Regions from separate parts of the Pseudarthrobacter sp. CCNWLW217 genome, predicted to be linked through region 1. Evidence: riboswitches for the same ligand, from Rfam matches in the RefSeq annotation. Region 1 holds a riboswitch; each other region holds the start of a gene.

Region 1 (10,071 bases):
GTGCAAGGCATCCGTGGGCGTGAACCCGGCGTCGATCAGCAAGCCCAGGATCTGCTCCAATGGCCGCACGGTACCCAACGGCCGCAGGCCCAGGGGCGTGGAGAGCGGCCGTGTCACCAGCAGGGGAATAACGTTTGGGTGGCGGAGTGCCAGGAGCCGCAGGTCGTGGGCAATGCGGCGCAGCTGCGCCTTCCAGTCGGGATCGGCCGGGAAGATGGCGAGCTCATTGAGGACCATCTCGGACACCCCGTCCAGCAGGGCGGCGCGGTTCTCTGCGTAGCGGTAGAGGCTCATTGGATCGCGTTCCAGCACCTGCCCCAAGCGGCGCATCGTCAGCGAGTCGAGGCCCTCGGAATCCACGAGTTCCAAGGCCGCGGAGAGCACCAGTTCCCTGCTCAGGCGCGGCTTGGGGCTCGCCATTTCATTCTCCGGACTCTTCGGGGAGGGCATGGGATTCCATCCTGTGCGTTGTAGCGTCGGCTGGGATAGTAAAAATAAAGACGCTTGCCTAATACGTAGTCTACGCGTAAAGTCTACGTTGTAGAGCAAAATGTAGGCGCGGGTTTCAGACAAGGGACCGCGTTGCTGGCTGGACAGGCCAGCCAAATCAAACTCTTAGCCAGTCCGGACTCCGTCCTGGCACACGAATACCCCTGAATGCCCACGTGCACGGCGTTGAGGTTCGCGCTGCTGTAGCCGAACGGCGGCACCAACTGCACCTGGCGAAAGAGAAGCCGATCATGGCACATTCGCAGTTCGACAAATTCCTCCGCGAAGCTACAACGTGCGTCGGTGAACCTGATGTCACCCTTGCCCGCGATCCCCTGTATGGCCTTTACACCAGCTGGTGTTTCCTCAACCAGCAGACCCCCCGCGCCGAAACCACTTTCTGGGCTGCCATGTCCCGCCGGATCAACCCCGACCAAAACGGCCTGCGCATGAAGGGCCCGGCAGCAGCTGATTACATACTGACGAGTTACCCCGGCCTGGTCTAAGCCCATGGAGAAACCCTTCTGCACTTACCTGCCACGGGATTCTTTCCAGCCACGGGGCGGGCGGCCGTGGTGCGCAGACTGTGACACCGATTCCTACCTGGCGGTGGACTCGGTGGTGGTTCTCGATGCACGCAAGAACACTTTGGCGGCCGCCGTCAGCTGCTCGCAGTGCCGGGGCTCCCGCGTCCTGGCAACCACCTCTGAGCTCATGGCCGCCGTGCTGGCGAGGGCATCACACCAGGCTGCGACGTGAACAGCCTCACCGCCGAAACAGCCACCTGACAACGTCCATCCCGCCTAGATCCTGCGGTCCCGAAGAAGCGGGCGCAGGCGACCGGCTGGCTGGCAGCACTGGAAGGGCCGGGACCACCCGGCCCTTCCTGCGTTCCATTCCCGCACCGCCACCGCCCGTGACATGCTTGAGGAAAATGCACCGCGGGCGCGCATAGACGTGGCCCGGGCCTCGCCTCCACCGAAAGGCAGCATCATGGTCAACGACGCCACGGCCAACACGTTCCCGGCCCACGAGGACCGCACTGCCGTCATCCTCGGAGGTGCCCGCACCCCTTTCGGCCGTTTCCGCGGCAGCCTGTCTTCCCTCTCCTCCAGCGAACTGGGCGCACATGCGATCCGCCATGCGCTGGAACGCGCAGGTGTGGCGCCGGGGCAGGTACATGCGGTAATCGTGGGGCAGGTCATCCAGGCAGGAGCCGGCCAGGGACCGGCCCGGCAGGCAAGCCTGGGGGCAGGCATCGGCTGGGATGTCCCCACGGTCACCATCAACAAACTCTGCCTCTCCGGGCTGACCGCCGTGATCGACGCGGCACGGATGATCCGCGCCGGGGAGGCTGATTTCGTCGTGGCCGCCGGCCAGGAATCCATGACCAACGCCCCGCACCTGCTGCCCCGCCTGCGTACCGGCGTGGCCATCGGCGATACCCCGCTGGTCGATTCCCTGAACCACGACGCCCTCCAGGATCCCATCTCCGGAATCCTGCAGGGCGCCGCCACCGATGCCGGCAATGCCGAGCGCGGCATCAGCCGCGGGGAGCAGGACGAAGTTGCCGCCCGCTCCCACCAGAGGGCCGAAGCCGCGCGGAATGCGGGACTGCTCGCCGAAGAGATCGTTCCCCTGTATATCCCGCAGCGCCGCGGCCCTGCCGTCACCGTCGATGCCGATGAGGGGATCCGGCCGGGCACGACGGCGGAGGCCCTGGCGGCGCTTATGCCCGCCTTCTCCACGGCCGACTCAGCCACCATCACCGCAGGTTCCGCCTCTCCCCTCTCCGACGGCGCGGCCGCCGTCGTGGTGGCCAGCAAGGCGGCCGCCGAACGGGCGGGGCTCACCTGGATTGCCGAGATCGCCGCCCACGGGCAGACGGCCGGGCCGGACGGCTCTTTACATTCCCAGCCGTCCCGCGCCATCGAAAGAGCACTCCGCGCAGAAGGGATTTCGGTGGAGGACCTGGACTTGGTGGAAATCAACGAAGCGTTCGCCTCGGTGATCATCCAGTCAGCCCAGGACCTTGGCATTTCTGCGGAGAAGATCAACGCCGAGGGCGGGGCGATCGCGCTGGGCCACCCCGTCGGCGCCTCGGGGGCACGGCTGGTCCTGCACCAGGCCCTGGCGTTGAAACGGCGCGGCGGCGGCATCGGCGTCGTGGCCTTGTGCGGCGGCGGCGGCCAGGGCGAGGCCCTCATCCTCAGGGCCTGACGCCCGTCCCCACGGGCGTCGCCGCTGCTCAGGCCCCGGTACCCGCCAGTATTAGCAACGGCACCAGGCGCTCGGCACACGAGACCAGAACAAGCGTCCTGGGCCCCGCGCCGGCCCGGTTGTTAACCCCGGTGTCGTCGCACCAATCCAGGTTGTACGGGTGCGCCCCCACTGCCGCCTTGCCGGGAGCCGCGCCCGGCGGGACGGTGAACACAAAAGTAAACGCGCCGTCGTCGCTCATGGGTGCGAGTTCCTCCAGCATCAGCGATCCAAAGGCGTCCCGCACCGTCACCTGGACCTGCGCGTTCTGCCCGTAGCGCGCATCGCAGTTGGTGTCCTGCGCGCTGACCGTAACCTGCTCACCGGGTTTGGCTTCCGACGGCGTGACTGTGTACGCGGGCGGCATGCAGGGCGGCGGCGCGAAGACGTCCCGGCAACCACTCAACCCCGTGGCCACCGTGGCCAGTACGAGGAATGCAGCGGCAGTCCTCAAACGCGCGAATACAGCCAGTCCCCGCCCAGATTTCCCCATGGACTGATTGTCCCGTCCGGGTGACGGCCGCGGAAGCACGTGTTGGTTACGGAACATGACGACGGCGGCGGTGCGGCCAGGCGGGCCAAGTGTTACGTTTTTGAGGAGTAATGAGAACCGGCGCCAAGCCCTGACTGGCCGGTCGGCAACCCTCCCTTTCGCGGCGGGGTGCCTCAGGTGAATACTCGGCATATCGACATTCGAGTTGCAAGCGTGAGAGAAGGAGATCCGTCGTGTCTGACGCACCTGCCCCTGAAGAAAAACTGTCGTACCGGCTCATCACAGGCCCGGACGACCGTAATTTCTGTGAGCGGATTTCCACCGCCCTGGCCGAAGGCTATGTCCTGCACGGCAGCCCGGCTGCCACGTCCAACGGCGGCCAGGTGATTGTGGCGCAGGCACTCATCCTCCCGGCCGCCATCGCCAGTGCGGACGCCGCCGTCGCCACCGCTGTGGAAGACCTTGAGTTCGAAGGCGAGGGCCACGCGTGAGCTACGCCGGAGACCTCACCCCGCAGGAAGCCTGGACCAAGCTGGAGCAGGGCGCCATCCTGGTGGATGTCCGCACCGAGGGTGAGTGGGCGCACATCGGCATCCCTGACACCAAGGCAACCGACAACGACCCCCTGTTCATCCAGTGGACGTTCCCCGGCGGCATCCCCAACCCCGAGTTCCTCACCGACCTGAGGCAGCAGGCGCCGGAGGACACCGGCACCGAACTCCTGTTCATCTGCCGCTCAGGCCAGCGCTCCGTCTCCGCTGCCATCGCCGCAACCCAAGCCGGCTTCACCTCCTACAACGTCCTGGAGGGCTTCGAAGGCGAACCGGACCGCTACGGCGAGCGCACCGTCAACGGCTGGAAGAACCGCGGCCTGCCAACCAACCTGGGAAAGAACTAAGTGACCTTCAACGAAGATGCCGCCGGCTGGAGCCCTGACACCCAGGCCGTCCGCGGCGGGCTGGACCGCACCAACTTCCAGGAGACCACCGAACCGGTGTTCCTGAACTCCGGATTCGTCTACGAGTCCGCCGCCGCAGCGGAGCGCGCCTTCACCGGCGAGGACGAGCGCTTTGTCTACTCCCGCTACGGCAACCCGTCCGTGGCCACCTTCCAGGAACGGCTCCGCCTGCTCGAAGGCACTGAGGCGTGCTTCGCAACGGCGTCGGGAATGTCCGCCGTGTTCACCGCCCTGGGTGCCCTGCTGGCCGCTGGCGACCGCGTAGTGGCAGCCCGCTCACTGTTCGGCTCCTGCTTTGTGATCCTGAACGAGATCCTGCCCCGCTGGGGTGTTGAGACGGTGTTCGTCGACGGACCGGACCTGGAGCAGTGGCGTGCGGCCCTGTCGGAGCCCACCACGGCAGTGTTCTTCGAATCGCCGTCCAACCCGATGCAGGAAATCGTGGACATCGCCGCGGTCAGCGAACTGGCGCACGCCGCCGGCGCTACCGTCGTCGTCGACAACGTCTTTGCCACACCCCTGCTGCAGCGCTGCGGCCAGCTCGGCGCGGACGTGATTGTGTACTCGGGCACCAAGCACATCGACGGCCAGGGCCGAGTCATGGGCGGCGCCATCCTGGGCACCAAGGAATTCATCGACGGGCCGGTCAAGCAGCTCATGCGGCACACCGGCCCGTCGCTGTCGGCCTTCAACGCCTGGGTACTTACCAAGGGCTTGGAAACCATGGCCCTGCGCGTGAACCATTCCTCAGCCACGGCACTGCGGCTGGCCGAATGGCTCGAACAGCAGCCTGCCGTCAGCTGGGTCAAGTACCCCATGCTGAAATCGCACCCGCAGTACGAGCTCGCGGCCAAGCAGATGAAGGCCGGCGGGACCGTGCTCACCCTGGAGCTCGCGACGACGGACGGCCGCTCCGGCAAGGACGCCGCCTTTGCGCTGCTGGACGCGCTGCGGATCATCGACATCTCCAACAACCTGGGCGATGCCAAGTCCCTCATCACGCACCCGGCCACCACCACCCACCGTGCCATGGGTCCCGAAGGCCGCGCCGCTATCGGGCTCAGCGACGGCGTGGTGCGGCTGTCCGTGGGCCTTGAGGACGCGGACGACCTCATCCGCGACCTGGAACAGGCGCTCAAGCAGATCTGATCGGCGCCTGCTTACGGGGCGGAATTGACCACTGAGGTCTCAACCGAGGTCCAAGCGGTCGCTGTTCCGGCTGGGAAGGTCTCGCCAGGTGTCAGCGTGACCACTCGTTCTCCGATCAGCAGCCCTGTGTCGGGATCAATGATGATGTCCGTCCGCGTTTCCCTGTCCGGATGCTCGATCCCGATCGCTGTGCCTACCTTGCCATCAAGGTTCGCCTCCTTGTCTACGACGGTGACTCCGGGAATGAGCGCGGCCGCTTTGTACAGTGCAGCGCGAAGGTCCGCCGGGACGACTCCGGTCTGCAGGGCGGCGGCGATGCTTTCCAGCGTTTCGGCTTCCGGCCTGCCTTGTTTGCCTCGCTGTCGAATGGTGTCCAGGAGTGCCTGGGGGTCGCGGGGCAGAGTCTTCACGCCTTCCTCCAGGGGCAAGCCGGCGAACAGCAGCCGCGGTACTCCGTAGAAGTTACCTCCCGGTGCCCGGAGCAGTTCTCCCGCGCCGTGGGGGTTTTCAGACTGGGATTGCTGGTATTTGGTGGCCTCTGCTTTAGCTTCCTCGCTGAAGAACGTCGTTGGGATGCGGGCTTCGCGGTTCCAGATCCATTCGGAGGCATGGTCGGCTGGGACATAAAGCTGGTCCGAAGATTTGTCCAGCCACTCCACCGAACGACCGCCTCCTCCGGGGTCCCCCAAAGCGACTCCGGCGGCGTATACCGCTGTGGTCTCGATCTTCAGGTACTGGCCGGGTCCCACTTCCGGGTCGGAGGTCTGGATGGTTGCTTCGGCCGGCACCAACAGTCGATCCCCCGCTACGTTCCTGCTACCCGGGCTGGATTTCGAGGTTAACAGCTACTGTGTCCCCTGCGCTGATGCGGGCCGCAGTCCTGATCGCTTTCTTCACCGGCAGCAGGTACGAGCCGGATTTGCCGTCCGGGAAGACCGAAGTTTGCCACGTGTGGCCGGAAATTTCGGCTGTGACTTTGACCGAGCCGAAGCCCTTCCGGAGCGGAGCCGCTTCCTCGCGGAGGTCGTCGGCAATGACCTCCGGGAGGGTGAGGAAGTGCCATCCGGCTTCTCCCGGGTAGAGCCACAATTCGGCACGGAACGAGTACGACGACGTCACGGCCTGAGTATGGCATGGCACCTTTCCCAATGCATCAGCTGTTGTGGGCACGGCGGATGCGGCTGGTCAGGCCCCGGGTTGGCGGAGTTGCCGGAACGCCGTCTCCCGGACTGCGTCGGAGAGCTGGTTGAGCACCGGGGAGTCGATCTTCCACCGCTGCCAATACAAGGCCACATCGACAGGGTGCGCCGGGGCCAGTTCGATGAGTGCGGCGCCCCGAATGTCGGCCAGGCACTGCTGCTCCGGCAACAGCCCCCACCCCAATCCCAGGCGGATTGCCTGCGCGAACTCTGCCGACGTCGGCACATAGTGCCGCGGTGCGTTCAGTTCCGTTCCGGTCAGGTTGCGAAAGAACCCGTCCTGCAGGTCGTCCTTGCGGTCAAAGTCCATCACCGGGGCAAGGCTGCCGGCCCTGAGGTCAGGGCCGTCCGGCCACCATCGCCGGACATAGCCGGGACTGGCGACCGCGCGGTATCTCAAGGCTCCCAGCAGTGCCACGCTGCAGCCCTGCACCGGGTCCGGACTGGCCGTCACAGCGGCCATCACCGTCCCGGCGCGCAGTAGCTGCGTGGAATGCTGTTCGTCTTCCCTGTGGATTTCAAAGAATGCGCCGAGCTCCGGTGGAAGGCCTGCGAGCGCGGGCAGGAACCACGTGGACAGCGAATCTGCGTTCACGACCAGGGGAATGGGCGTGCCCGGCCTGTCGCTGCTCTCGCCGAGCTCCCGCGACGCATCCCACTCCAGTTGACGGACCTGCCGGGCGAACCGAAGGACCGCTTCCCCTGCCTGGGTGGGCCGCACGGGATTGGTCCGCTGGAATAGGATCTGTCCGGCCGTATCCTCCATTGCCTTGAGCCGCTGGGAAACTGCCGAGGGCGTGACCACCAGGGTCCTGGCTGCGGCCTCCAGGGTTCCTTCCTCCACCACCGCGGCAAACGTCCGGAGCTGTTCCAGCTGAAAGGTTCTCATTAGCAATCCTTAGGAGACGTAAAAATATTTAGCTGGAGTAATCATATGGTCCGCCGTACGTTGGATGACATGGATCTGACTGCACTTCTGGCCCCCATCGTGCTCGGCTTCGGCACCGGGCTTGCCCTCATCGTGGCTATCGGCAGCCAAAACGCGTTTGTCCTCCGGCAGGGCATCCGGGGTGAGCACGTAGCCGCCGTCGTGCTGGTCTGCAGTGTCTCCGACGCGCTGCTCATCGCCGCTGGGATCGCCGGGATCGGGGCACTCATTCACGCTAACCCGGTAGTAGTGGACGTGGCGCGCTACGCCGGCGCCATTTTCCTGCTGGGATACGGTGCCATGGCCGCCCGCAGGGCGATCCGCCCCGGCGCGCTCACAGCTTCGGGACAACATCCGGCCCTCAGCGCCGGGGCGGCCATCTCCACGGTCCTGGCCCTGACCTGGCTCAACCCGCACGTCTACCTGGATACCGTCCTGCTGCTCGGTTCGGTGGCCAACCAGCAGGCCCAGGATCTGCGCTGGTGGTTTGGGGCCGGTGCCATCGTCGCCAGCATTGCGTGGTTCAGCGCGCTGGGGTTCGGCGCCCGGGTCCTGCGCCCGTTCTTTGCTCGCCCGTCCTCCTGGCGCGTCCTCGACGGCCTGATCGCCGTCGTGATGCTGGGCTTGGGCGTGCGACTGGCGATCGGTGCATGATGGCGGGCCCCGCTGGCCTTAACCCTGTTGACCACGGCGGCACGTCGGCGTAGCTTCATGGTCACTACGCACGGCGGCACGTCGGCGTAGCTTCATGGTCACTACGCGCTGAGCTGGGCCATCGCATCCGCCGGACCGGGAGGCAGCCATGCACGGGAAGCAGGCACTGCGGGGCAACAGGCCGTATCAGAAGGCCGGAACAGTCATCGTTGCGGCCAGCTGCTGTTGGGGCGTGGGCATTTCCTTCGTGGGAATGGTGCACGCCACCCAGGACCCGGCAGCGCGGCTGGCCATGCTGCAGCGCAGCCGGGGGCCATGGATCGCCGGGCAGTTCCTCGCCGCCGCAGGGACCGCAGCGGTGCCCATCGGCTTCGTCCGATTCGCCCAGGCCCTCAGATCCGGCCCCGCGAAGACCCTCGCCACCGGTGCAGCGGCCGCCCTCGTCGCGGGCGCACCCCTGTTCGTTGTTGCCCTTGCGGACCGGGCATCGGATTTGGACAAGTTCGCGTACCGGAGGGGTCCCAGCTGGCCGTTCCTGACCTACTCCGGCCTCCACATCGGCGCGCTGGCCGCCTTGGGTGCAGGCCTCCTGCTGTCGCCGTTGAAACCCTGGACCGGCATCACGGCGGCGGCGAGTGCTCCCGCCTTCGGCGCCATCCTGGCAGGGACAAAGGACATCCCGCCGTTTGTTTTCTACCTGGTGGAGGCCGCGGTGGGCGCCCAGCTCATGCGTTATGAAGAACCCGCTGCCCCGGTTGCGGACACAGCGGACGCCGGGAGGCTAGGACTGGCGCACCCTTAGCAGTTCGGGGGCAGCATCGACCTCGGGCAGCCCGGACGTTCCGCGCATTGTGATGCCCACGGCGTAGGAGACTACCGCAGCCAACCCGCCGTCGTCGGGCGGTGATTTTTCCAGCACCGAGTCCCAGACCCTACGCTGTTCAGCCGACCCGGTACCGCGGGCAATGATGTCCTCAACGCCCTGCCGGGCCAGGGACAGCTCCCCTTGTTCCTGGAGGACCGGCGCGAGGTAATCCACCAGGGATCGCACCACATCGACGGCGGGGGCAGGCCTGAACGTACCGAAATCCAGCAGTTCACCACCCAATCCGCTGCTGCTTGCCTGCCACGCGGCCATCCGGAGAAGGACGGTGGGGACCGGCGCCGGCTCGACGCCGTCGCGCCATTCCCTGCTGGCCGATTCAACCATGGCCCGCACCAATACCGCGATCAGGGCGGCGTCCTCCGCGCGCATGCAGACGTCGGCCACGCGGACCTCCACAGTGGGGTGGTTCCGGGACAGGCGGGCATCAAAGTAGAGCATGCCCTCGTCCAGCATCACGCCACTGTCCAACAGGCGCGTCACCACTCGCCGGTACGCGGAGTACGTGCCGTAAATGCCCGCGGGACCGGACGTGGGCCACCGGTTCCAGGCCTGCGTCCGGTAGCTCTCAAATCCTGTAGGCATCCCATTCCAGAAGGGCGAGTTGGCACTCAAGGCGGTGAGGACGGCCAGCTTGTCCCGGATCCTGTCCAGCACGGCTACGCCCTCATCGGGTGATTCGATGAACGTATGGACGTGGAAGCCGCACGTCAGCTGCTCCTGCGCGGTCAGGCCGTACCGTTCCAGCATGCGTGCATACCGCGGGTCCGGGGTGGTGTGGGTGGTGGAGCCGAGCGGCGACGTGGCCAGCGCGGCAACCCTGGCGCCATTCTTGAGCGCGGCCTGATCGGCCAGCAGCCGCCCCGCCCGGATCTGCGGCAGCAGTTCGGAGTACTGGAGGCACGGCCGCGTCTGGGTCTCGATCTGCTCAAGCTTGAGCTCGGCGCTCAGGCCCAGCTCGTCGTCGTCGTATACGGTCTTGTCTTGGGTCTCCAGCGCATGCGGATTCTCCGGTGCGTCGTCGGCCGCAAGCCGCCGGCCGGACAGCAGGGCATCCGC
Region 2 (10,071 bases), on a different contig from region 1:
ACACGCTGCCAATCGCGATATATCTTGACCCGTCCGCCGAGGCGTTATACCGTGGGGTATCAGTCACGATATATCGCGATCTTGGAGGATCCATGGCAGAGAGCAGCTGGGCCGTCACCGAGCCCCGCATTATCGACGTCGACGGTGTCACGTCGCTGAAGCTGGGAATGGTTCGCGGGCGGTTCGACATTGTCACCCACACGGACACCGTAGCGCGCGTTGAGGTTTCCGAAGTCCAGGGCGATCCCGTAGCCATCAGCCTGGTGGACGGCCGGTTGGAGGTTCGGCACCAGCTCCACGGGCCGCAGGGGTGGTTCAAGAACCTCATGGGGACCGTCAACCACAACAGCAACAATTCGGCTGTCATCAGCATCGCCTTGCCCGAGGGCGTTGACGTGGAAGCCGGAACGGTCAGCGGTGATGGCCTGGTGTCGGGTATCGGCGGGCACATACGGCTCAACACGGTGTCTGGCTCGGTGATGGCGGATGGAACCGCCGGTGACCTCCACGTCAACACGGTCAGCGGCGAGGTGATCGCACGCAACCACGACGGCGTCCTGACCGCCAAGAGCATCTCCGGTGAAGTCACCGCCTCTGGAAGGTTCAGCCACATCCGGGCCAACACTGTCAGCGGCGACATGAGCTTCGACCTCCTGGGCTTCACCCAGGATTTTGGCGCCAATTCAGTTTCGGGCGACCTTACCATCCGCCTTCCGCACGACGTCGGCGTGGACATCGTGGCCAAGTCGGCCAGCGGCACGCTGGTCATCGACAACCAGCAGTACTCCCAGCCCGGCGGCAAGGTGGAAACAATCGCCGGCCCGGACGGCAAGCTGATGATTGTCCGGACCAACTCCGTCTCCGGCAAGACCTCCATCTTCCATGGCCAGACAGCCGGGGCCCCGGAAACAGAGTACTGATGCCTCCTGTCTTCGCCCACGGCGCCCTAAGGCTCTACCTCCTTGCCCTCCTCGAGTCCGGGCCCAAGCACGGCTACGAGCTCATCAAGGCCCTCAATGAACGGTTCGGCGGCACGTACTCGCCCAGCGCGGGCACCATTTACCCGCGGTTGGGGAAGCTGGAAGAGGAAGGGCTCGTCGCCACGGAATCCGCAGGCCGCCGTACCAACTACCACATCACGCCTGCAGGCCTGGCTGAACTGAACACCCGCCGGGACGAGCTGGCCGGCGTCGAAAACGACATTTCCGCCTCCGTACGGCGGTTGGCGGACAGCCTCCGCGACGATATCCGGACCAACATGCGTGGCCTGAGGGCAGATCTCGCAGCAACGGCCGAGGCAGCAAGGGCCTCGGTCCGGAACGGTGACTTCAGTTCGGCCGGACCCCGGCAGTCACCCGAAGGACACCGCACGCTCAAGGAAGCCGAGATGCTCCTCCAGGCGTTCCGCGACGACCTCCGAGTCGAGCTAAGGCTGCAGGCTAACAGGGAGCCGCTGAGCCCCATGGTGCTCGAAACCGTCCGGACGGTACTGGACCAGGCCCGCATTTCCATCCGGAATTCCCTGCCGGGCTGAGCGGCCGCTTCACAGGCGGTCCTGGTTCGCGGCCCGTGCCATCATGTGGGAGACTTGAGGGCAGCTCTTTTGAGTACCAACATTAAGGAGGCCAGCTATGAGCAAGCGTGCACGTAAACGTCGTGACCGTAAGCGTGGCGGCGCGAACCACGGCAAGCGCCCCAACACCTAAGCAAAAGCTTGGTATGACGGTTCAAACGAAGAACCCCGGAAGTCACATGGCTTCCGGGGTTCTTCGTCTCTTACGGTGTGTGGCCGGTTCGGTGCCCTCAGGCCTCGACGGGACGGATTGAATGGATCCGGTCCAGGATGGCGTTCTTCAGGTTCTCCGGTGCCGCTTCCGTGCAGGAGCGTTTGACCATGTTGCGGATGACGCATTCGAGGTCATACTGCTGGGTGCATTCCGGGCAGTCATCGAGGTGGTGCTTGATGTCCGTGATGTCTTCCCGGGTCAGTGCCCCGTCAAGATATTCGTAGATGCGTTGCATCCGGGCGTCGTCGCAGTCGCCCAATCCCTGGCAGTCGCTCATTTCCTGTTCTCCTGTTGTGTGCTTCCGGCCGTTTCCTGAGGATCGACGGCGGTTTTGAATCCCCGCTCGGCGGCATATTCCGCCAACATGTCCCGCAACATTTTCCGGCCGCGGTGGAGCCGGGACATCACAGTGCCGATGGGCGTGTTCATGATGTCTGAAATTTCTTTGTACGCGAAGCCTTCTACGTCGGCGAAATACACCGCGAGCCGGAACTCTTCGGGAATGGCCTGCAGCGCCCTCTTGACGTCGGTGTCAGGCAGGTGGTCCAAGGCCTCTGCTTCGGCCGACCTTAACCCGCTGGACGTGTGGGACTCTGCCCTGGCGAGTTGCCAATCCTCAATGGTGTCCGAGTTGGACTGCAGCGGTTCGCGCTGCCGCTTGCGGTACAAATTGATGTAGGTATTGGTCAGGATGCGGTACAGCCACGCCTTGAGGTTGGTACCGGGCTTGTACTGGTGAAAGGCCGAAAATGCCTTGGTGTAGGCCTCCTGCACAAGGTCCTCGGCATCAGCGGGGTTCCGCGCCATCCGCATGGCCGCTGAATAGAGCTGGTCCACGTACTGCATGGCATCGCGCTCAAAACGAATCCGGCGCTCCTCCGTGCTTTCCGTGGCAAGGTCAACTGCCGGGGCTTCGGGTTCTGTGGCCGCCGTGTCCGGCAACAGCGCGGCATCAGGCGTTCCGCCTGACTTCGCGGCGTCCGGTGAGACATCCGCGGTCTTGGCTTCGCGCCCGGAGGCCTCATACATGGCCTCGAGGGCCGGATCCAGGGTGCTCATCGCCCCCAAGTCTACTGTGACGCTCCGGGCACGCGGCGACCCGTACTCCGGGGCACCGGTTTCCAAAGCCTCCATCGCCACGGGGCCTGCCACGTCCATGCCGTCCTTCACCAACCCCAAAGGCCAACTCCATTTCCCTGTACCGTTCGATGCGCCCGGACCTGCAGCCCGCAACCCAACCGCCATGGCGCAGTGTGCGCCGTGATTCGTCCGTCACTGCCGGACCCGCAATCCATAACCTTTAGTGGCGGGCAAATATTCCCCAAAAGTGCAAGACTAGAACCGACTCCGCCGCATTCGACGCGGTTCGTCCAGCCAGGAGGAAATCCATGTCCTTTGTCCGTACCCTCGCCCGGCCCATGCTGGCATCCAGCTTCGTACTCGCAGGACTGGATAAGCTCAAGAACGCGGATGACACTGCCCAGCAGCTGTCGCCGCTTCTGCGCAAAGCCACGGCCTCACTGCCTTTCCGTACGGAAGACAAGACACTGGCCCGGGTCATCGGCGGGGTGCAGGTGGGCGCCGGAGTGCTGTTTGGCCTGGGCAAGTTCGCGCGGTTCTCTGCGACGCTGCTCACGGTCATCTCTGCCCTTAACACATTCGTCGAATGGCGCAGCGCCGACATCAGCACCAAAGAGGCCCGTGTGGCACGCCGCAACCAGCTCCTGAAGAACCTGTCCCTGAGCGGCGGGGCCCTGCTGGCTTCGGTGGATACTGCCGGTAAGCCAGGGTTGGCCTGGCGAGCGGAACACCTCGCTGCCGACGCCAGGAAGGGCGCTTCGCACCTGGCAGCTGACGCCCGCAAGAGCACTGGGAAGAAACTCCACAAGGCCGACAAGGCCGTGCGTCGTGTGGTGGACCAGGCAACGGGGGCATAAGGACGCATGACCGGATCCACTACCGCCCTTTCGCAGCCTGACGCTGCCGAAGCTCTTCCGCTCTGGCCCGCACCGTTCGCCACCAGGCCCATCAATGCCACGGTGACCGTGCCGGGTTCGAAGTCCCTGACCAACCGGTTCCTCGTCCTGGCGGCGCTGGCTGACGGACCGTCCCGGCTCCGCGCTCCGCTGCACTCCAGGGACTCCGCCCTGATGATTGAGGCCCTGCGGCAGTTGGGGGCTTCCATCACAGAAGTTCCCGGCGACGGAGCCTTCGGCCCGGACCTTGAGGTCGTTCCCCTCAGCCAGGACGCGCCGTCGTCGCTGGCCCGGATCGACTGCGGACTGGCCGGCACCGTCATGCGCTTTGTTCCTCCGCTCGCTGCACTGCGGAACGGCGTCAGCGTGTTCGACGGCGATCCGCACGCCAGGAACCGCCCCATGGGGACCATCATCGAAGCCCTGAAGGCGCTCGGTGTGGCCGTGACGGCAGAGGACGGCGGGACACCGGCGTCCCTGCCCTTTGACGTGGCCGGAACCGGGGAAGTCCGGGGCGGACATCTGGTGATCGACGCCAGTGCATCGTCCCAGTTTGTCTCTGCGTTACTGCTGGTGGGTGCACGCTTTACCGAGGGGCTGCACCTGGAGCATGTCGGTAAGCCGGTGCCGAGCCTGGACCACATCAACATGACAGTGGCAGTCCTTCGCGGCGTGGGCGTGTCCGTGGATGATTCCGTCCCCAATCACTGGGTCGTGGCGCCAGGAACTATCCGAGCGTTTGACCAGCGCATTGAGCAGGACCTTTCCAACGCCGGCCCTTTCTTGGCCGCCGCATTGGCCACCAGCGGCACGGTCCGGATTCCCAACTGGCCCACTGGAACCACGCAGGTGGGTGACCTCTGGCGCAGTATCCTTGCGGACATGGGCGCCACGGTCAGCCTGGCCGACGGCGTCCTCACTGTCACCGGCGGAGCTCAGATCAAGGGCGCCGACTTTGATGAAACCAGTGAGCTTGCCCCCACTGTCGCGGCGCTCTGCGCGCTTGCCAGCGGCCCCTCCCGGCTCAGCGGGATCGCACACCTCCGCGGCCATGAGACTGACCGGCTCGCCGCCCTGGTCGCGGAGATCAACCGGCTGGGCGGCGACGCCGAGGAAACCAGCGACGGGCTGGTGATCCGCCCGGCCAAGCTGCATTCCGGCGTCGTCCACAGCTATGCGGACCATCGAATGGCAACTGCAGGGGCGATACTGGGCCTCGCAGTGGAGGGCATAGAAGTAGAAGACATCGCCACCACGGCCAAGACCATGCCCGATTTCCCGCGGCTGTGGGAAAACATGATCGCGCAGGGCCAGGAACCTGGTACGCCGGGACCCGCTGGTAACGCATAGTGGCACGCAGCACTGACTCCTGGGACGAATCCGACGTCCGGATCCGCCCCAGCAAGAAGGGTTCCCGACCCCGCACGAAGGACCGCCCCAGCCACGACGACGCCGTGACAGGACGGATCATCACCGTGGACCGCGGCCGATACACAGCGGTGGTCGGCGAAGATTCAGGGGAAGAACGCACCATCATCGCCGCACGGGCACGGGAACTCCGCCGGTCCCCCGTGGTCGCTGGCGACTTCGTTTCATTGGTGGGAGATGTCTCCGGGGAACCGGACACGCTGGCCCGGCTGGTCCGGATCCAGGACCGCAGGACACTCCTGCGGCGCAGCGCCGATGATACCGACCCCGTTGAACGGGCAGTCGTGGCCAACGCCGACCAGCTTGTTGTTGTGGTGGCGGCGGCAAATCCCGAACCACGCACCGGCTTCATTGACCGCGCACTCGTCGCCGCCTACGACGCCGGCATCGAGCCGATCCTGCTGGTCACGAAAGCCGATGTCAAAGACCCTGCCGAACTTCTGTCGAACTACGAGCACCTGGACTTCCCGGTCATCATCAGCCGGACGGCCGACGCCGCTGCATCCGGCATCGATGCCCGCTCCGACGACGGGCTCTCGGCGCGCCTCGACAGCGATGCCGTCGCCCAGCTTCGGGCCTACCTCGATGGCAAGGTCACGGTGATGCTGGGACACTCAGGCGTAGGCAAGTCCACCATGGTGAACGCCCTGACCGGAGCCGAGCGAGCCACTGGCGGAGTCAACGCCGTGACAGGCCGCGGACGCCACACGTCCTCCTCGGCCCTGGCCCTTAAGCTGGCCGACGCCCCTGCTGGAAGCTGGATCATCGACACCCCCGGCATCCGGTCTTTCGGACTGGCGCATGTCGACGCAGACCGCATCCTCCGCTCCTTTCCGGACCTGGAACCGGGCACGGATGCGTGCGAGCGCGGCTGCAAACACAATGCCAGCGCAGTCAATTGCGGCCTGGACTCCTGGGTTGCCGAAGGCCATGCGGGCCCAACCGGACCCGCCAGGCTCGCGTCCCTCCGTCGCCTACTCGGCACCGATCCCCGCATGGAGGGGCAGGAAACCAAGGAATTGGGCAGCGTCAACTGACCCGCCCGGCCGGCTGGGAGCAGCGCCCAGGCTGTTCAGGACGCCGCCCGAAGCCGGGGTCCCCAACCACACGGCGCTTTGACGGTAGTTTGGAACCATGATCCAACCCGCTTCGAGCTACAACGATGACCTGCGCCTGGCCCACGTGCTGGCCGATTCCGTGGACGACCAGACCATGAGCCGCTTCAAGGCACTGGACCTCCACGTCGAGACCAAGCCGGACCTGACCCCGGTCACTGATGCCGATAAGGCCGCCGAAGAAGCCATCCGTGGCCAGCTCTCCCGTTCCCGCCCCCGCGATGCGGTCCTGGGCGAGGAATTCGGCAGTTCAGGCCATGGCTCCCGGCGTTGGATCATCGACCCCATCGACGGCACCAAGAACTTTGTCCGTGGCGTACCGGTGTGGGCAACACTGATTGCGCTTGTGGACGAAGGAGAGCCCGTCGTCGGCGTCGTCAGTGCCCCTGCCCTGGGCAAGCGTTGGTGGGCTGCCAAGGGCGCAGGCGCCTACATGGGCCGGTCACTGGCTGCGGCCACCCGGCTGAAGGTCTCAGACGTGTCGAAACTCTCGGACGCTTCCCTGTCCTACTCCAGCCTGAGCGGCTGGAGGGACCGCGGGAACCTGGATGACTTCCTTGGGCTCACCGAAGACGTCTGGCGCACGCGTGCCTACGGCGACTTCTGGTCCTACTGCATGGTGGCCGAAGGCTCCGTGGACATTGCGTGTGAGCCGGAGCTGAATCTCTACGACATGGCGGCACTGGTCCCGATCGTGGTGGAGGCCGGCGGCCGCTTCACCTCCCTCGAGGGTGAAGACGGTCCGTTTGGCGGCAACGCGCTGGCGACGAACTCCATCCTGCATTCGGAAGTCCTCAAACGGCTCAACCCCGACCTGGACGACCTCCTCTAGCAGCCCAAGTGCCGAATTATCAACGGCGGACGCCTCCTGATGGGGGCGTCCGCCGTCGTATCTTCGGATAACCATGGGTATTTCCATCCGCGCGTAACAAAAGCCTTAACATTCGGACGGGCTTCCTGCCCGCCCCGCCCATGTTCTACGCTCTTAACAGGTCACGAGTGCCAGCGCGAAACCCCGGTTTGCTGGCCGGCAACCCTCCATTCGCGGTGGGGTGCCCCGGGTGACGACCAGGCCGGTCCGGAACGGACCCGGCAAGCGCGGATTCCCGGGACAGGGAGTCCCTCTAAAGTGAGGTCTCTGTGACAACAGCCACCGTCTCCCCCAACTCCGCCGTCCGTACCCTGGCCGCAAACGACACCGCAGCCCTGTTCAGCGAACGGCTCGCCGTTGCCGGACGGCCGCTCTCCGCCGTCACCGGCGCCGAAATCCAGGCCCCGCTGATCCAGGGCGGCCACGTGCGTTACGCCAACCTGGACTACGGCGCCTCTGCCCCGGCCCTCTCGGTTGTCTCCGCCTACCTCAACGAGATCCTGCCGTTCTACGCCAGCGTCCACCGCGGCGCCGGCTACGCATCCCAGATCAGCACGTCCGTCTACGAGAACGCCCGGAACATCGTGCGTGACTTCGTGGGAGGCCGGCCCGGTGACTCCGTCATCTTCACCAGGAACACCACGGACTCCCTGAACCTCCTCGCCGGGTGCCTTCCGTCCGCGGACGGCCGCCCCACGGGGGAGGTTTTGTACCTCGACATCGAGCACCACGCCAACCTCCTGCCGTGGCAGGGCGTCCCGCACCGCAGCGTCGTTGCGGCCGACACCGTGGCCGGCACCATCGAGGCCCTCCGTGCCGAACTGGAACAGGGCGGAATCAGCCTGCTCGCCGTCACGGGCGCCTCCAACGTCACCGGCGAAATCCTGCCCATCCGTGCCCTCGCCGCCCTTGCCCACCAGCACGGCGCCCGGATCGTCGTCGATGCCGCGCAGCTCGCGCCGCATCGCCGGATCAACATCAGCGCCGACGACGTCGACTACCTCGCTTTCTCGGGCCACAAGCTCTACGCGCCCTTCGGCGCAGGCGTCCTCGTGGGGCGGTCGGACTGGCTCGACGCGGGCACGCCGCATCTTGCCGGTGGCGGCGCGGTGCGGGAGGCCAGGCTCGACGGCGTCAGCTGGGCCACCGGCCCAGCCCGGCACGAGGGCGGTTCGCCCAATGTCCTGGGCGCCGCCACACTGGCTCGCGCCACCCAGGTCATCGCATCGCTGGATCAGGACCGGTGGCACGCCCACGAGTCGGCTATCCGGTCGTTCCTGGTGGAGGGTCTGCAGAAGATCGAAGGCGTGACGGTACACCAGATCTTCAAGGACACCGATCCGGACACCGACACCATCGGCGTAGTGAACTTCTCGGTGGAAGGCTACGACGCCGGCCTGGTGGCTGCCTACCTGTCAGCAGAACACGGCGTAGGCCTCCGCGACGGCCGGTTCTGTGCCCACCCCCTGCTGAAGCGCCTGGGCCTCCCGTCCGGCTCCCTGCGGGCAAGCTTCGGCGTTGGGTCCCGCCTCGAAGACGCCCAGCGTCTGCTGGCTGGCATCGAGGAACTCCGCCGAACCGGCCTGGGCTGGGACTATGTGGTTGACTCGGGCCGCTGGGTTCCGGCTAACGACACCCGCAAATACCCGGACTGGGCACCCAATACGCCTGGCACGGCAGGCGCTGCCCCCTGCATCGACGACTGATCCGGGTTACCCGGCTCATGCGGTAAATTCGAAGGATACCCAAGGGCATCTGGCGAAGGAGGCTGCACGTGGCGCGGGGTGGCCCCAAACTTGACGACGTACGCCGTCAGGAGCTTGGTCAGAGCTTCCAGGACGGAGGCGAACACTACGAACGCGTGCGCCCCGGTTACCCCGGCGATTCGGCCGACTGGCTTATTCCGGCGGGGGCCCGGGATGCCCTGGACGTGGGAGCCGGCACCGGAAAATTCACGGTCCTGCTGCTCGACCGCGGATTGACCGTTTCCGCCGTGGACCCCTCCGCAGACATGCTCGACCAGTTGCGGATCATGCACCCCGGTGTTGCGGCCACTGTGGGCACTGCCGAGGCGACGGGATTCGCGGACTCCTCGTTCGACGTCGTCAGCGTGGCGCAGGCATGGCACTGGTGCGATCCCCTGGCCGCCAGTACGGAGCTTTCACGGGTTCTCCGCGCCGGCGGAAGGTTGGGGCTGATCTGGAACCAGTTGGACACTTCAGTCCCTTGGGTTCACCGGCTTTCCCGCATCATGCACGCCGGGGATGTCTACCGGCCGCACTTCCAGCCGCCCTTGGGACCGGAGTTCGTGGAGCTGGAAAGCCATGTTACCCGCTGGGAAGACGCGCTCACCACGACAGAGATCATGGAGCTTGCCAAGTCGCGGAGCTACTACCTCCGTTCCGGCGATACCACCCGCGCCAAGGTCCTCGCGAACCTGGACTGGTACCTCCACGACCATCTGGGACACTCCCCCGGCGCGGGCCTGGGACTGCCCTACCTCACCCTGACATGGCGGGCCGCAAAAGCGTGACGCCCTCCGCGCAACGGGTAGGCTTGGTGTCGTGAAGACCAGCGCGCCCTCCTCCTCCATCGAGGACTACGTCAAGGTCATCTACTCCTTCACGGAGTGGCAGGACAAACCCATTACCTCCTCCCAACTTGCGCAACGGCTGGGTGTGGCAAACTCCTCCGTGTCCGAGATGGTCCGCAAGCTCAAGGACCAGGGCCTGGTGGACCACAAGCCGTACAGCGCAATCACCCTCACCGACGCCGGCGTGCGGCTTGCGCTCTCCATGGTCAGGCGGCACCGGCTGATCGAAACCTATCTGGTCCAACAACTTGGCTACAGCTGGGATGAGGTCCATGATGAGGCCGAGCATCTCGAACACGCC
Region 3 (10,071 bases), on a different contig from region 1:
GTGCTTCTTGCCATGGACCGGGATCCCTGGGCCCTCGGCACAACAGCGATTGACGGCGTGGTGTTCTATCACAATGCCGGGCCTGGCGGCTCCGGTGACGAGACCGGCAGCCAGCCCAGCGGACCTCGGATCGACCTCATCCAGTGCTACGACGAATATGTGATGGGCTACTCCGCAACAAGGCACTACCTGGGCGGCTCCGCCCCGGCGCTTCCTGTCGACGGTGCCCTGATGCACGTGGTGCTGCTGGACGGTCGGATGGCGGGCTCCTGGCGGCACACACTGCTTTCGGGCCGCTGCGAACTGGATATCCGGCTGTTCGCCTCCACCGATCCGGCACCAGGCTCTGCGCTGGACGCTGCCATCGGCGACGCCGTGGACAGGTACGCGGCTTTCCTGGGCATCCCCGCGGTCCGGGTGCCGTCCGGGGCTAAGCTGGAAGGACACACATGAGAGGCGTTACACCGTGAACAGCTTGTTCTTCTGGATCATCATTTTGTCGTTCCTGATTCCGATGGCGATGCGGATGTACCGGAAATCCGTCAACAAGCGGAACCAGGACCAGAGCTTTTCCGGGCGTTACCCCGACCAGTTTCCGGGCGGGGGCCAGTTCCCCGGGCCCCAGAGCCGCCAGCCGCGGGACGGCTACACGCAGCAGGATTACATGAGCGGCGGATTCCGCCAGATCAACGGCCCGCAGCCCCTGCCGCCCAGCCAGCCGCTGCCGCCCATGATGCCAGTGCCGCCCGCAGACCAGCAGTTCCCGCCCTACGGCCAGCCTGTGCCGGGACAGGCAGCGGAGGCACCCCAAAAGCCTGCCGCCCCTGCAACTCCCCCGCCGCCGTCGGCCCCCCAGGGCTATCGGGCCCGCAAACTCGCGGAACTAGACCAGCAGTACAGCAACGGCGAGATGGCCGTGGACGAATACATGAAGCGGCGCTCCGAAATCATGGACGGCTGACCAGACGGCTTCCTAGGCTTCCGGAACGTTCGTGGCGCCGTGAGGTGCCCGGTCAGACCAGGAAATTCTTCCGGAGTTGGCTCCCCAGCTGGCCGATCTCGGTCAGGAAGCCGTCATGGCCAATGGGCGCTTCGATAACGTGGACATCCACGGCTCCCGGAAGCGCGGCAGCGAGCTCGTGCGACTGCGACGGGAAGTAAAGCCGGTCCGAGTCCACCGCGGCAACAAAGAACTTTGCGGAGGCCCTCGCCAGGGTTTCGCTGAGGGTTCCCCTCCCCCGGCAGACGTCGTGGCTCATGAGGGCCTCGGTGATGGCGATGTAGCTGTTGGCATCAAAGCGGCGGACAAGCTTGCTGCCCTGGTGGTCAAGGTAACTCTCCACCTGGTAGCGCCCACGGTCCCCCAGCGCGGCTGCCCGCAGCGGCGTTTCGGGAGTCTGGGCCGTCCGCCCGAACCGCCCATCGAACTCCTGGGCTGATCGATAGGTGATGTGGGCGATCCGCCGCGCCAGGGCCAGCCCGTCCTCCGGGAAAGGCCCTCCATAGTAGTCGCCACCGTTGAAGTTGGCGTCCTGGCGGATGGCGAGCGTCTGGGCCTGCGCAAAGGCGATCTGCTCGGCGGTGCTGGCGGCACCGATCGAGATCACGGCGCAACGCTCCACCCGTTCGGGGTAAATGAGCGCCCACTCCAAGGCACGGGCACCGCCCATGGAACCGCCCAGCACCGCGTACCAGCTCCGGATGCCCAGCTGGTCCGCCAACCGGGCCTCGGCGGCGGTGCTGTCACGGAGGGTCACCAGCGGAAAGCGGGAACCCCAGGGCCGGCCGTCGGGAGCAGGCGAGGACGGCCCGGTGGAACCGTAGCAGCCGCCCACAATGTTGATGGACACCACAAAGAACCTGTCCGTGTCCACCGGCGCACCTGGACCGGCAAGTTGCTCCCACCAGCCCGGCTCGTCGCTGTCACCGCGTGTCACGTGCGTGCTGCCGGTGAGGGCGTGCTCAATGAGGACGGCGTTGGAGCCGTCCTCATTGAGCGTTCCCCACGTTTCATAGGCGAGCGTGACCTCGGGCAGGTATCCGCCCGCTTCCAGTTCAAGGCCGCCGATGCTGGCGTAACGGACCACGCCGTTTTCGGGTACTGCGGTACGGGAGACGGTAATCGTCATGTGGAGACCTTTTCTACGCGCTTGCCGGCCGTCGAATGACCGGCAGGCCAGGTCTTCACCCGGGGCACCCCGCCGCGAAAGGAGGGTTGCCGGCCAGCAAGCCGGGGCTGTCGCTGGCACTCATGACCTTCTCCGAGTGTACGAAACCAGCCCCGGATCTGGCTAAGAGTGTGACTGGTTTGTGACTCCACAATGCCTCTCCTGCCGGGCGCCGGACTCCCGGGGCCGGGAATCCGGCGCTGAAACCGCCTTAGAGAGCGGCCTTGGCCGCCCGGAAACCTGCCTCCAGGTCCGCCAGGATGTCATCGATGTGTTCGATGCCCACGGAGAGGCGGACCAGCCCCGGCGTAACGCCCGCAATTGCCTGCTGCTCCGGGGAGAGCTGGCTATGGGTGGTGGACGCAGGGTGGATGACCAGGGACCTCACGTCGCCGATGTTCGCCACATGGCTGTGGAGCTCCAAGGCGTCCACAAACCGCTTGCCCGCCTCGGCCCCGCCGGCCAGGTTGAAGGCCACCACGGCTCCTGTGCCCTTGGGGCCGTACTTGCGTCCGCGCTCGTACCAGGGGCTCGAGGGCAGCCCCGCGTACGCTACCGACTCGACGTCGTCACGGGCTTCCAGCCACTGCGCCACCGCAACGGCGTTCTCAACGTGCCGCTCGACCCGCAGGCTCAGCGTCTCCAGGCCCTGGGCGATGAGGAACGCGTTGAAGGGCGATACTGCGGAGCCGAGGTCTCGGAGGAGCTGGACGCGGGCTTTGAGGATGTAGGACAGATTGGCGCCCAAGGCGCCGCCCGCGCCAAGGTCACGGGCATAGACCAGCCCGTTGTAGGTGGGATCCGGGGTGTTGAAACCAGGGAACCTATCCGGGTCTTGACCGAAGTCGAAGTTGCCGGAGTCCACGATCACCCCCGCGATCGCCGATCCGTGTCCGCCAAGGTATTTGGTGGCCGAGTGGACCACAATATCGGCGCCCCACTCCAGCGGGCGTATGAGGTACGGCGTGGAGAGCGTATTGTCCACCACCAACGGAACGCCGGCCTCGTGGGCGGTCCGGGACACCCCTTCGATATCGAGGACATCCTGGCGCGGGTTGGACACGACCTCGGCAAAGAACAGTTTGGTGTTCGGGCGGACGGCCTCGCGCCACTGGTCCAGGTTATCCGGGTCCTCGACGAACGTCACCGAGATGCCGAACTTCTTCAGCGTGTACCCCAGCAGGTTGTACGTGCCGCCATAAAGGCTGGGGCTTGCCACCACATGGTCCCCGGCTTCGGCGATATTGAGGATGGCGAAGGTTTCGGCCGCCTGCCCCGAGCTCAACAGGAGGGCGGCCAACCCGCCTTCCAGGCTGGCGATCCGTTGCTCCACGGCGTCCTGGGTGGGGTTGCCGATCCGCGTATAGATCGGTGCCAATTCTGCGAGCGCGAAGCGGTTGGCGGCGCTTTCGGCACTCGGGAAGACGAACGACGTCGTCTGGTAGATCGGGAGGGCACGCGCCCCTGTGGCGCTGTCCGGCTCCTGGCCGGCGTGGATCTGGCGGGTTTCAAAAGACCATCCGTCGGACATTCAAGGCTCCTTTGACATGGGCCCGGCATGCTGGGAGCACCACGGGCCGCGCTTGCCGCCCGGCCGTTGCCGGGCAGCCAGGTCCTCACCCGGGGCACCCCACCGCGGATGGAGGGTTGCCGGCCAGCGAGCCGGGGCTTGGCGCTGGCGCTCATGACCTGCGTTCAGTGTAGGAACCGTTCGACGGCGCGCAACAGCATTGTGACGAACATGGTCACCCGGCGCTCTTCCCGGGGGTGATGGAAAGCCCGATGTCCACTCGTGACGCACCCGAAAGTTGGTAAGGATACCCTTAGCTGAGAGCCCGATCACAAAGTGCCAAGATGAGGGCATGCGCATGGATCACGTCTCTTACGCCTGTGAACACGATGGCCTGGCTGCCACCACCGAACGTATTTCGTCCGCCCTCGGCGTTGAAGCCGTAAAGGGCGGAGTGCACCCCCGTTTCGGAACCCGGAACATGATCATCCCTCTCGCGGGGCACAAATATCTGGAAGTAGTCGAGGTGCTTGACCACCCGGCATCGGACAAGGCACCGTTCGGACAGGCAGTCCGGGCACGCTCCGCTGCCGGCGGCGGCTGGATGGGGTGGTGCGTCGAAGTTGACGACCTCGCCCCCTTCGAAGCACGCCTCGGCCGCTCCGCGGTCAACGGAAACCGCAAGTTTCCCGACGGCCGCGAACTGGTCTGGAAGCAGATCGGCATCCTGGGCCTGATCGCGGACCCGCAGGTCCCGTACATGCTCAAGTGGGAAGGCGATCCCGCCCTCCACCCGTCCAACGCCTACGACAGCAATGTCAAGATGTCCTGCCTGACCATCGCCGGTTCCGCTGCACGGGTGACCGAATGGCTGGGCGAACCGGTGGAGAAGCCACTTGAGGACGTCGCCGTGGACTGGGTAGCTCCGCACGGGACCCCCGGCATCCTGTCCGTCACGTTCGAGACCGCCTCCGGAGCAGTCACCATCTGATTGCTTTCTTCCGCCGGGCCAGCACGGCCTGCCAGGCAGCCATGCCCGGCAACATACTTCGGCCGCCATCAGCGGGTGCCAACGATGCCACCCACCGATGGCGGCCGAATCCCTTTAACTTCCCCGGCCTTAGTCTGCCTAACCGAGGCCGACGGCCTTCCCAAACAGGCTGAAGCCAACAAACGCCACGATGTCCAGCAGGGCGTGGGCAATGACCAGCGGCATAACGCGACGGGTCCTGGTGTACAGCCAGGCGAAGACCACCCCCATCACAGCGTTCCCAATGAAGGGCCCGAAGCCCTGGTAGAGGTGGTAGCTGCCGCGCAGCATGGAACTGGCGAAGATCGCCAGCGGAACGCTCCAGCCGAACGCGCCGAAGCGGTTCAGGAGGTACCCCACCACAATAACTTCCTCCACGACGGCATGCCGCAGTGCGGACAGGATCAGCACAGGCACCGTCCACCAGTACGCATCCAGTGCGCTGGGGATGATGGCGGTGGTGATGCCCAGGGCCCGGCCCGCAGCATATAGGCCGAGGGACGGAACGCCGATCAGCGCTGCGAGGCCCAGCCCCTGGAGCACGTCGCGACCGGGCCGGGCAAAGTCGAAGCCGAGCTTCCGGAACGCCGAGCCGCCCTGCGGGGCCCCGGAGGTGGACTGCCGGTGGTCAGTGAGGAAGTAGATGACCAGCAAGACCGGAACCAACGCGAAGATGATGTCCAGCAGCTGGTAGGTGAGGTCAAAGTATTCGCGGGTGCTCTGTGAGCGGTTAAGCGTGGAGGTACCTTCAGCCAGCGGGGCGCGCGTCATCTTATCCAGCAGCTGCACCACTGAGTAGACAGCGGACTGCCCCAGCGACAGGCCCAGGACGATCCATACTTCGAGCCGCAGCCGACGGCGGGAGGGAACCAGCATGTTCCCATCTTGCCTGCAGTTTCTGGTTCTTTCCTGATTTGGGCTTCCCGGGAGGGCGTGGGCACAGGACTTATGCTTGGGGCTTATGAGCGCGCCAGGGAAAATCATCATGATCCGGCATGGCCAGTCCATGGCCAACGCTGATACGTCCATTTACAACCGCGTGCCGGACTACCGGATCCCGCTGACTCCCCTGGGCCTGGAGCAGGCCACCGCGGCAGGCGAACGGATCCGCCGGGAACTTGATGGCCGCCAGGTCTGCGTCTACGTGTCGCCGTACCTGCGTGCCCATCAGACCCTGGAAGCACTCAACCTCGGCAACCTCACGGAACGGGTGATCGAAGAGCCGCGCCTCCGGGAACAGGACTGGGCCAACTTCCAGATCAGCGGAGACATCGAGGACCAGAAGGAACTGCGCAACGCCTACGGCCACTTCTTCTACCGCTTCCGCGAAGGCGAGTCCGGCTCCGATGTCTACGACCGGATCTCCTCCTTTATGGAAACCCTCTACCGCCACTGGTCCAAACCGGACTACGCGCCCAACACCCTGCTGGTGACCCACGGGCTGACGATGCGGCTGTTTTGCATGCGTTGGTTCCACTGGTCGGTGGAGTACTTCGAGTCCCTCAACAACCCGGACAACGCCGACGTGCGGACCCTGGTGCGGACCGACGCGGACAAGTACGAACTGGACATTCCGTTCAGCCAGTGGGTGGAACGCCGGGTGGACGAGACGGTCCTGGACGCCCCGCCCATGGTGTTCTAGCGCTGTGGCGTCCTAATGCGGCGCCACGATCACTTCGGTTCCGTTGGCCTCGAATGCGGCCTTGTCCTCGGCAGAAATCCCGGCATCGGTGATGAGGCGGGTGAAGTCATAGCCGTCCATAGTGGCGAAGGCACGTACACCCACCTTGGAGGAATCGGCCAGCACGTAGGACACGCGCGCCCGGCTGGCGAGGAGTGCGTTCACCGATGCCTCCCCTTCCCCGGTGTTCGTGGGGCCAACTACCGGGTCGATGCCGTTGACTCCGATGAACGCGATATCCAGGACCACCTTCTGCATGATGATGTCCGTGTACGGTCCCACGAGCTCGTAGGAGCGGGGATTCAGGATGCCGCCGGTCACCATGACCTTGATGTTGGGCCGGACGGCCAGCTGCGAGGCGATGTTGATCGCATTGGTGACGACGGTCAGCGTTGGCTGGTTGGCGGGGGTGTTGAGGTCCTCGCGGGTTGCCAGGATCTGCGCCAGGGCGGTGCTGGTGGTGCCGCCGCACAGGCCGATCACGGCCCCGGGCCTGATCAGTGCCGAGGCCGCCTGGGCGATTTGTTCCTTGGCTTCGGCGTGGTCGTCTCGGTTGTACCGCCCGGGAAGGTCGTAGGCGAGCGCTCCGGTGGTGGCGCCGCCCCGGGTGCGGGTCAGCAGCCGCCTCTTAGCCAGGCTGTCCAGGTCTCGGCGGGCCGTGGCGGGCGAAACAGCAAGCTGTGAGACGATCTCCTCAACCTCGACCTGGCCGGTCTTGGCGAGGATATCCAGGATGGCCGTCAGGCGGTCGGTACGGGTCATGGGGGCCTCTCAGCGTCAAACAGTCACTCAATTATGACGTTTTCTGATTGTATCAGACCCGCAACGATCACAAAACGTCAAAAACTGTCCGAGGCTCAACGCACCCGTACACCCGCCCGCCACACAGCGTACGTGAGCGGCATGCCCGGGCGGTAGGCGAGATGGGTGGCGGAGGGTGCGTTGAGCATGTGCAGATCCGCCCGGTGTCCGACGGCGAGGGATCCCACCGCCCGTTCGCCGTCGGCGTCGTGCCCGGAGTCCCGGTGCAACGCCAGCGCGCCGCCGTACGTCGCGGCCCGGACCGCCTCATGGACGCTGAGCCGCATCTGCAGCACGGCCGTCGCCACACAGAAGGCCATGGAACTGGTGTAGGAGGTGCCGGGGTTGCAGTTGGACGCCAGCGCCAGCTGCACGCCGGCGTCCAGCATTGCCCGTGCCGGGGGCAGCGCCTGCCGGGTAGAAAGGTCGCAGGCGGGAAGGCACGTGGCGACGGTCCCGCGCACGCCGGTGCCCGTTGCGGGGTCCCAGCCAGCCCAACTCTCAGCCAGCGCGGCTACGTCTTCAGCCGACAGGTAGTTGACGTGGTCCACGCTCGCCGCGCCCAGATCCACCGCCAGCTGCACCCCGGGGCCCTGGCCCAGCTGGTTGCCGTGTACCCGGATCCCCAGCCCGGCATCCCGGCACGCCTCAAGTACGCGGCGGGACTGCTCCGCAGTGAAGGCCCCCTCCTCACAGAAGACGTCCGCCCAGCGGACATAGGGGCGGACGGCGTCAAGCATGGGCCCGCAGACGAGCTCTGTGTAGGCATCGGCATCCGAGCCGGCGGGTACCAGGTGTGCTCCCAGGTAGGTGACTTCGTCGACCACGGTGGAGGCGATGCGGGCGCTCCGTGCCTCGTTTTCGGTGTCCAGCCCGTACCCCGTCTTCGTTTCGAGATACGTGGTGCCCAGGGAGACGGCCTCGGAAACCCGTGCCATCGCCAGCCTCGTGAGGTCGAAATCGGACGTCTGCCGGGTGGCGTCGACGGTAACAGCGATCCCACCGGCCGAATAGGACTCTCCCGCCATCCGGGCTTCGAACTCCGCGGTGCGGTCGCCGGCGAAGACCAGGTGCGTATGCGAGTCAACCCAGCCGGGCAGCACCGCGCGGCCGCCGGCATCGACGGTGTCATCGGCGGCCGGGGCTGAGGCGGCGGCACCCAGCCACGCAATCCGTTCCCCTTCGACCACTATGGCGGCGTTTTTCAGGACCCGGTGTTCCAGGTCCTGGGTCATCAGCTCGGCGATATTGGTGATCAGGGTGCTCATGAGTCTATTCTTCAACGCCGAATGGACCAGCGCGTGGCGGCCAGCGCCTCCGCTGTCCGGAATGCCGGACTGTGGTCGACGTCGGTCCCGGAGCCCTGCCCGGCGAGGATCTGGGCGGCCGCGAGCTCGGCCATGGCCGCCGAGGTCTGGAACCCGTAACCTCCCTGGCCGGCGAGCCAGTAGAACCCGCGGGCCTCCGCGTCGAAGCCGGCCACGGGCACGCCGTCGGCCGCTTCGGTCCGGAGCCCGGTCCAGGCACTGCGGATTTGGCCGATCCCGAGGGTGGTGACCTGGTTGAGCTTGGCGATCAGCCGCTCCACGTCGCCGGGCCGGGGCCGGGCGTCCTCCGGCCCGCTGGGGACAGTTTCAGAGGGCGAAACCAGCACGTCAGTCCCCTCTCGCCGAAAGTAGAACGTGTTGTCCGCTGCCGCCACCATGGGGCTGTGCTCAGGCAGGGGACGTTCGACGCCGACAATCGCCGCGGTGCGCCGGTACGGCTGCAACCCGAGCTTCTCCACTCCGCTGGTGACGGCGAGTTCGTCGGCCCAGGCGCCTGCGGCGTTGACCATCACACCGGACTGGAAAGCCTCCTGCCCGGCCCCGATCTCCCACCCTGAGCCCAACCGTTGGGCGGAATGCACTCGGGCGCCGGTAATAATGTCCGCGCCGGCGGCTTCCGCCCGCTCCCGGTGGTCGGTCAGCAGCAGGGGGGCGTCGCAGCCGAAGGATCCGGTATCCAGGCCCGCGGCGGAAAACGTGTCCGGCACCAGCGCCGGACACAGCTCCAGTGCTTCGGCCACTGAAATGGGGCTCATGTGGCCGCTGGCCTCGGCACGGACAGCCTCCTCAGTGCCGATGAGCATAAAGCTGCGCGGCGACAGGACCGGCCGGGGCAGTTCCGCATCCCTTGCCGCCATCAGCTCCAGCGTGCGGGCCGTCAACTGCTGCACTACGGCCGGACCGTAGCTGGGGATCAGCTGCCGGGCTGAGCGGGAGGACGTGTGGTACGCCAGCTCCTGTTCCGCCTCCACCAACGCAACGCTGCAGCTGGCGGCGAGTGCCGACGCCAGGGACAGGCCCGCGATACCGCCGCCGACAATGAGGACATCATAATGTGCTGCCATGGCTCCATCCTTGCAGAGTTGCCGTGCGGCCGCGCCGAGCCTGGCGCCAGTCCAGCCCCGGGGGCCTAGCCCGCTACGGCGGCACGGCTGGCGACGAAGGCACCCACGCACGCTTCGACGTCGTCCGCCGAATGTGAGGCTGAGAGCTGCACCCGGATCCGGGCCGCACCGCGCGGGACCACCGGGAAACTGAACGCAGTGACGAAGACGCCGTGCTGGAGCATCTGGTCAGCCACCTTGGCGGCCATCACGGCGTCCCCGAACATGACGGGGACAATCGCGTGTTCGCCATCCAGGAGTTCGAAGCCTTCCTCGGTCATCCGGGACCGGAAAAGCCGGGCGTTCTCGAACAGCCTGGTCCGCAGTTCGCCGGAATTCTCCACCAGGTCCAGGGCCTTGATGGTGGCTGCCACGATCGCGGGGGCCAGGGAGTTGGAGAACAGGTAGGGGCGCGCCTTCTGGCGGAGCATGGCCACCACTTCGCTGCGG

What was found. Region 1 has a riboswitch for S-adenosylmethionine ahead of V9L18_RS12190 (DUF1737 domain-containing protein). Riboswitches for the same ligand answer to the same signal wherever they lie in the genome.
Region 2: it holds a riboswitch for S-adenosylmethionine, as region 1 does, so the genes downstream of both, V9L18_RS03665 (aminotransferase class V-fold PLP-dependent enzyme) here and V9L18_RS12190 (DUF1737 domain-containing protein) in region 1, are expected to answer to the same signal.
Region 3: it holds a riboswitch for S-adenosylmethionine, as region 1 does, so the genes downstream of both, metX (homoserine O-acetyltransferase MetX) here and V9L18_RS12190 (DUF1737 domain-containing protein) in region 1, are expected to answer to the same signal.

Annotation. Positions count from the first base shown of each region.
Region 1 is NZ_JBBCBT010000009.1:121,388-131,458, forward strand. Features, by position in the region: gene V9L18_RS12165 (TetR/AcrR family transcriptional regulator C-terminal domain-containing protein) at 1-450, opposite strand, end outside; gene V9L18_RS12170 (hypothetical protein) at 741-995, shown strand; gene V9L18_RS12175 (hypothetical protein) at 1,000-1,248, shown strand; gene V9L18_RS12180 (acetyl-CoA C-acyltransferase) at 1,483-2,709, shown strand; gene V9L18_RS12185 (hypothetical protein) at 2,738-3,241, opposite strand; SAM riboswitch class IV at 3,348-3,461, shown strand; gene V9L18_RS12190 (DUF1737 domain-containing protein) at 3,475-3,732, shown strand; gene V9L18_RS12195 (rhodanese-like domain-containing protein) at 3,729-4,139, shown strand; gene V9L18_RS12200 (O-succinylhomoserine sulfhydrylase) at 4,140-5,348, shown strand; gene V9L18_RS12205 (hypothetical protein) at 5,360-6,136, opposite strand; gene V9L18_RS12210 (DUF1905 domain-containing protein) at 6,165-6,467, opposite strand; gene V9L18_RS12215 (LysR family transcriptional regulator ArgP) at 6,534-7,436, opposite strand; gene V9L18_RS12220 (LysE/ArgO family amino acid transporter) at 7,506-8,129, shown strand; gene V9L18_RS12225 (hypothetical protein) at 8,278-8,931, shown strand; gene V9L18_RS12230 (glutamate--cysteine ligase 2) at 8,911-10,071, opposite strand, start outside.
Region 2 is NZ_JBBCBT010000002.1:236,788-246,858, reverse strand. Features, by position in the region: gene V9L18_RS03705 (DUF4097 family beta strand repeat-containing protein) at 93-920, shown strand; gene V9L18_RS03700 (PadR family transcriptional regulator) at 920-1,534, shown strand; gene V9L18_RS22025 (50S ribosomal protein bL37) at 1,632-1,706, shown strand; gene rsrA (mycothiol system anti-sigma-R factor) at 1,804-2,064, opposite strand; gene V9L18_RS03690 (sigma-70 family RNA polymerase sigma factor) at 2,061-2,966, opposite strand; gene V9L18_RS03685 (DoxX family protein) at 3,176-3,724, shown strand; gene aroA (3-phosphoshikimate 1-carboxyvinyltransferase) at 3,731-5,113, shown strand; gene rsgA (ribosome small subunit-dependent GTPase A) at 5,113-6,228, shown strand; gene hisN (histidinol-phosphatase) at 6,326-7,138, shown strand; SAM riboswitch class IV at 7,298-7,411, shown strand; gene V9L18_RS03665 (aminotransferase class V-fold PLP-dependent enzyme) at 7,447-8,883, shown strand; gene V9L18_RS03660 (class I SAM-dependent methyltransferase) at 8,952-9,710, shown strand; gene V9L18_RS03655 (metal-dependent transcriptional regulator) at 9,742-10,071, shown strand, end outside.
Region 3 is NZ_JBBCBT010000010.1:15,566-25,636, reverse strand. Features, by position in the region: gene V9L18_RS12680 (winged helix DNA-binding domain-containing protein) at 1-453, shown strand, start outside; gene V9L18_RS12675 (hypothetical protein) at 467-961, shown strand; gene metX (homoserine O-acetyltransferase MetX) at 1,014-2,129, opposite strand; SAM riboswitch class IV at 2,142-2,257, opposite strand; gene V9L18_RS12665 (bifunctional o-acetylhomoserine/o-acetylserine sulfhydrylase) at 2,380-3,699, opposite strand; SAM riboswitch class IV at 3,743-3,858, opposite strand; gene V9L18_RS12660 (VOC family protein) at 4,031-4,669, shown strand; gene V9L18_RS12655 (CPBP family intramembrane glutamic endopeptidase) at 4,808-5,584, opposite strand; gene V9L18_RS12650 (histidine phosphatase family protein) at 5,670-6,350, shown strand; gene V9L18_RS12645 (DeoR/GlpR family DNA-binding transcription regulator) at 6,363-7,151, opposite strand; gene hutI (imidazolonepropionase) at 7,247-8,458, opposite strand; gene V9L18_RS12635 (NAD(P)/FAD-dependent oxidoreductase) at 8,470-9,582, opposite strand; gene V9L18_RS12630 (glycine C-acetyltransferase) at 9,648-10,071, opposite strand, start outside.